Regions from separate parts of the Pseudoalteromonas sp. NZS37 genome, predicted to be linked through region 2. Evidence: predicted binding sites of a transcription regulator. Region 2 holds the regulator's gene; the other holds the start of a gene.

Region 1 (3,202 bases), on a different contig from region 2:
TTGCTGGATACAGTATTTCTTCAACTTGCGGGCTTAGCCTGTGTATTTCATCAATAAACAGTACATCGCCTTCTTCTAAATTAGTAAGTAACGCAGCTAAATCACCTGCTTTTTCAAGTACAGGGCCGGATGTTGTTTTAATACTTACGTGTAATTCGTTGGCTACAATATTTGCAAGCGTGGTTTTACCAAGTCCTGGTGGGCCAAATATTAATAAATGATCGAGCGCTTCACCACGGGTTCGGGCTGCTTCAATAAAAATTTCCATTTGCTGCTTAACATGAGGCTGGCCTCTGTAGTCGGCTAAAAGTTTTGGTCTTATTGCACGATCTATAGAGTCTTCATTTGTTTTTTCAGTCGCATCAATTAAGCGATCCGCTTCAATCATGGGTTACTCACAACATTGATTTTAAAGATTCTCTAATAAGAACCTCAGTAGACATATCGGGTTTGCTTATCGATTTTACTGCTTTTTGAGCTTGTGGCAATTTATAACCTAATGCAAGCAGTGCCGATACGGCATCATCGGCTGCGTTATTAGCTATTGTCGCATCGCTCATTGGCTCTATTACTGCGCTGTCGCTATATGGCGTAAATAAATCATTACCCCAATCTTTTAATCTGTCTTTCATTTCGAGCACTAAACGCTCGGCTGTTTTTTTACCTACACCCGGTAATTTAACAAGCGACGTTGAGTCTTCGTTATTTACACAGCTTACAAATTGCTTTGCCGACATCCCCGATAAAATAGCTAAGCCAAGCTTTGGCCCTACCCCATTTGCTTTTAATAGCTCTCTAAACAAGGCGCGTTCAACTTTATTATTAAAACCAAATAATAGTTGAGCATCTTCACGCACTACAAAGTGGGTGTAAACAATCGCGTTTTCACCAATTTTTGGTAAATCGTAAAAACAGGTCATTGGCATTTGTACTTCGTAACCTACACCACTTACTTCAAGTAATATTTCTGGTGGCTGTTTTTCGACTAAAATACCATTTAAGCGGCCTATCATAGTTATTTCCTTAAACGTCCTCTAACGGTTTTGCTTGCGCTACCCGCTAGTTTAATTAAATTTTGTTCTGAGTGAGCGTGGCAAATCGCAATAGCGAGTGCATCAGCTGCATCGGCCTGTGGCGTACCGGGTAGTTTTAAAATATTTTTTACCATGTGCTGCACTTGTGTTTTATCTGCACCACCGTTACCTACTACTGCTTGCTTAATTTGCCTAGCTGAGTATTCAAATACGGGTAAGTCGGCCATTGCAGCGCCAACAATCGCCGCGCCTCTAGCTTGGCCAAGCTTTAAAGCTGAATCGGGGTTATGCGCCATAAATACTTTTTCAATGGCAAAAGTTTCTGGCGAAAACTGTTCAATAAGCTGTGTAATGCCTTGATAGATCATTTTAAGCCTAACCGGAAAAGGATGATCGGCTAACTTAATACAACCACTGCCTAAGTATGTAAATTTAGAACCTTGGTGGGCAACAACGCCATATCCGGTCAAACGTGAACCAGGATCGATCCCTAAAATAATGGCCAAACAGCACTCCATTGTTATTATTTTTAAATTACGCTAATAATGCCAGAGCACTGTATAAATTACCAGTACAAAGAAAACAAAAATGCCCACGTGTTAGGTGGGCATTTGAAGGAGCATGTTAGTTTAAGCTTACCCTAGGGCACGCACTAATCCTTGGGTATTTTGTTTAAGTGTTCGGGCAATCATTAAATAGCCTAAACCAGCCACAAATACACCGCCAGCTACCGGACCAATAACCCATATATGCGGATGTAACTTACCTGCTAAATCAAACATTTGTTGCTGCACAATTAAAAGCGCTATATCACTAAAAAATGCGGCAACTAAGCCAGCTAAACCGCCGAGTAATAAAAACTCGTACAAGGTCGCATTTTTAATTAATCGGCTTTTAGCCCCTAGCGTTCGCAGTATGACAATTTCTTGCATACGCTCACCTAAACTAGCTTGCACTTGCGATATAAGTACAAGCGCACCACACAGCACAACAATTGCAAGTACAAAGCCAATGGCGAGTGATACTTGTGAAATAGTTGTTTGTATTTGCTTAACAAAGTTATCAATATCAATCGCTGTAATAGTAGGGTAAGTACGCAATAACTGGCTAAAATCACGCTTTTGATCTGGGTTTATACGTACCGACGAAATATACGTTGCCGGAAAATCTGCAAGTACATCTGGGCTTAAAATAATAAAAAAGTTAGGTTTAAGCGTGGCCCAATTAACTTTGCGCACACTGGTGATTTTAGCGTCGAACGACTGCGAACCAATTAAAAATGTAAGCGTATCGCCTATCTCAACATCTAAACGCTCAAGCATCGACTCCTCTACTGAGGCTTCAGCCATCGCATTTTCACCAAACCACGTGCCTTGTGTTACTTCATTTTGGTCAGGCACATCTTTAAGCCATGTAAGGTTTAGCTCGCGGCCAATACCTGCACGTGCTTCTTCGTCTTTTTTCTCGTTGTCTTGCAGCGATACTGAACGTGCTACCAACTCGCCATTCACCGCATTTACGCGCCCACGAATAGTGGGATAAAACTCTGATACTTGAATATCTTTTTGAGCTAAATATTCATTAATTGGCTCAAGCTCATTTTGCGTAATATTAACTAAAAACGCATTAGGCGCATCGGCAGGAAGTTGCGACTGCCAATCAGATATCATGTCGTTTTTAAGTACCACTAAAAACAGCAGTAATTTAATCGCTAACGAAAAACTAATTAACTGTACCGCGTTCACATTTGCACGCTTTTGAATAGATGCAATTGCAAGCGACCAACTGTTACCTGGCTTAAGCCCTAATTTTCGACCGCCACCAAATATTAATTTAGATATCAAAAACAACACACCAATTAGCGCAAGCGTTGAGGCAAACAAAATAAGCGTTATTTTTATGTTGTTACTAAATAACCACATTAATAAAAACACAGTTAGCGCACTCATGCCTAAATGCACACGACTTACTGCCAACTTGTCACCTAAGTTACGGCGCAGCACTCTAAGCGGTGGAATATCAAATAAATCAAATAACGGTTTAATAGAAAACATAACGGCACAAATTACGCCAGTGCTTATAGCCACCAGCCAAGGTTTAAAGCCACCTAAAGGTAGCTCTGTGCCCATACTTTTCGATAAGTAACTTGTTGCTATTTCTTGCAAGCC
Region 2 (3,202 bases):
ATTATTTTTAGAGGCTAGTTTATTACATTAATGGGATTAGTTACTGCGACATTTTGTCGCAGTTTAAACTATAGCTTACTGTAATCATTTAAAAATAAAAAAGATTACACTTAAATTGCTAACATGACTTATTTGTTTAATTGAGCTGAGTGTTTGATATCCAGCTAGCTTTAAACGCTAAAAAATACTTAAAAGCTGCGAAATATCTATATAAAGTGGTTAATAGAGCATAGTTGATTTGGTATAACGGTAAAACTGCGTTAAAGTTTGCAATGAAATTATTAGAGGATAAATACGAAACGATGTCGGAAATTCAATTTTTAAATGTAGATCTTGAGCTTGAATCAAAGCAAGATATTAGTTTGCTAGTGGCAGACTTGAAAAAAGTCGCGACGATTTTACATTATGACAAAGACGAATACCGTCAATTAGCGCGTATTGAAGCAACAGGTGTAGTAAACACGCCTGACAAAGCAATAAACCATATATGTGAGCTTATTGAATCGTGTTCGCGTAACGCGCTAAAGCAATGGTTAAGCTGTTCACGTAGAACGTTTGATATTGGTTTTGAATCAGGCACTTCCCCTAAGTGCTTTAATCAAGCCTTAGATGCAGATACATTACTACGTATATCTGCGATTGGTGCGGGTATGGAAATTACAATTTACCCAATCGAAAAGTAACTATCTTCGCTCTACGACTGCTGCGGTCATTTTTGATACGCAGCACAGCTCATTGCGGCTATTTGTAATTTTTATTTCCCACACTGAACTACGTTTGCCAATATGAAACGCTCTTGCCGTTGCTGTTAAAGTGCCGCTGCGAGATGCTTTTAAATGACTTGCGCTAATTTCCTGCCCCACGCAGTAAAATTTTGTAAAATCGACAACAAAGTTAGCTGCATAGCTGGCAACTGTTTCGGCAAGTACAACGTTAGCACCGCCGTGAACCATTCCCATTGGGTTATGATGCTCAGGAATTGCCGGCATAGTGGCTACTAAGTAATCATCACCAATTTCAGTGACTTCTATTCCCATGGTTTTCATTAATGTTCCTTGGCCATCAATGCCTTGTTCTAACTGCTTGCACAGCTCTAAAGTGATGGGCTGGTACCAAATACTCATAATGACTCCTTTGCTTTTTTAATCATTTATAAATCTAGCTTTAGTTATATCCCTAAAATGTACACAAGTGAAATTACTTTGGCTATTTTAAGGCTTAATTTAAATTTGCGATTTTTATTTAACTGTATATACTCACAGTTAAATGTACTGTATGGAAAACCAGTTGTATGCGACCATTAACGAACCGCCAAGCTCAAATACTCGAACTAATTAAAGTTTTTATTAAAGACACTGGTATGCCTCCTACACGTGCTGAAATAGCGCAAACATTAGGTTTTAAAAGTGCCAATGCTGCTGAAGAACATTTAAAAGCACTTGCTAAAAAAGGCGCAATTAAAATGAAACCAGGTGCAAGCCGTGGTATTCAGTTAATTGAAGAAGAAGAGCCAGAACAATTAGGTTTACCGCTTATAGGGCGTGTTGCTGCTGGTTCACCTATTTTGGCGCAAGAGCACGTTGAAAGTCACTGCAAAATCGATCCATTAATGTTTAAACCGGCTGCAGATTTTTTACTACGCGTTAACGGTATGAGCATGAAAGATATTGGTATTATGGATGGTGATTTACTTGCTGTACATCGTACTCAAACCGCTGAAAACGGGCAAGTTGTTGTTGCCCGCCTAGACGAAGACGTAACTGTAAAACGTCTTGAGAAAGCGGGTCGTAAAGTATTACTTCATGCTGAAAACGACGATTTTGAATCTATTGAAGTAGATCTTGAGAATGAGTCTTTTAATATTGAAGGCTTAGCCGTTGGCGTTATAAGAAACGCTGATTGGATGTGACTTTAAAAATAGCTTTTAAACAAGCAGTTTTATAAATGCGTACTAATTAGTACGCATTTTTTGTTTTAAATTCGCACTAAAAATAGGGCATAAATAGCTCACTGACAATTTAAGCTGTAAACTTTTTTGCACTTATATTTTCCCCCTTCGAATGCGTTAAACCCCTTTGTTTTGCTCATCTTTTGAACTTACTGTTACCTAGTTGGTTACTGATTTTTTATTAATTACTCAATATCACCTGATTGTTTTTTATACTAAAACTTGCTTGTTGTTCATTTTTTAGCTAATTATTAATGTGCTGAGCTAATAATAACTCACAGCTTTTTAGTTTTGAGAACACACAATATACACAAACCCGTTGTTGGCGCAGCAAAACCAATCAATATTAAATGAGATTGACTAAAAAAATAAAAATAACGAATTGGCGTTTAAGCCGTATGCCTCTTCGCTTTGCATTCGCAATAGCATCAAAGGAGCCGTCACATGGGTAAACTGACCTCTACCTTGTGGCTTATATTATGTGTTTTTTCGCACCCAGTTTTGGCTAACAGCCAATACAATATGCGCAAAGGCGTAACCGATATAAGCAATAATGTATATCAGCTGCACATGACCATATTTATAATATGTTGTGTGATTGGGGTGATAGTGTTCGCAATTATGTTTTGGGCACTTATTCATCACCGTAAATCTAAAGGGGCTGTACCTGCCCAATTTCACGAAAGCACTAAAGTAGAAATACTTTGGACTGCAATCCCGTTTGTTATTTTAATTGCTATGGCAGTACCAGCCACTAAAACCCTAATTGCAATGGAAGATGCCAGCAAAGCTGATCTCACTATTAAAATTACAGGCTCGCAATGGAAATGGCATTATGAATATATGGGTGAAGATGTAGAGTTCTACTCTATTTTATCTACCCCGCAAGATGAAATAGCGAATCTTGCAGATAAAAATCCTAACTACTTACTTGAGGTTGATAAACCTCTCGTACTGCCAATAAATCAAAAAGTACGATTTTTAATGACTTCTGACGATGTTATTCACTCTTGGTGGGTACCTGATTTTGCAGTTAAAAAAGATGCGAATCCCGGCTTTATAAACGAAACATGGACGAACATAAACGAAGAAGGTACTTACCGAGGCCAATGTGCTGAGTTGTGTGGTAAAGATCATGGCTTTATGCCCGTTGTGGTGGTCGCTAAATCTGAGGCTGATTTTAAAACGTGGCTTGCAGATGCAAAGCAAGCTAAACAAAAAGCAGCATTAGCAGATGCCGCATTACTTGATAAA

Evidence for each region. Region 2 encodes LexA, which represses DNA repair genes until DNA is damaged. Its sites were predicted from a motif close to TACTGTATNNNNATACAGTA; they were not measured.
Region 1: ruvC (crossover junction endodeoxyribonuclease RuvC) is a predicted target of LexA. The motif match lies at 1,589-1,608, and genes of this name have one in related genera.

Annotation. Positions count from the first base shown of each region.
Region 1 is NZ_JADYXL010000005.1:82,727-85,928, reverse strand. It holds gene ruvB (Holliday junction branch migration DNA helicase RuvB) at 1-388, opposite strand, end outside; gene ruvA (Holliday junction branch migration protein RuvA) at 396-1,013, opposite strand; gene ruvC (crossover junction endodeoxyribonuclease RuvC) at 1,016-1,540, opposite strand; gene I6F47_RS10925 (ABC transporter permease) at 1,670-3,202, opposite strand, start outside.
Region 2 is NZ_JADYXL010000012.1:73,401-76,602, reverse strand. It holds gene I6F47_RS18225 (hypothetical protein) at 303-683, shown strand; gene I6F47_RS18220 (PaaI family thioesterase) at 684-1,124, opposite strand; gene lexA (transcriptional repressor LexA) at 1,292-1,909, shown strand; gene coxB (cytochrome c oxidase subunit II) at 2,393-3,202, shown strand, end outside.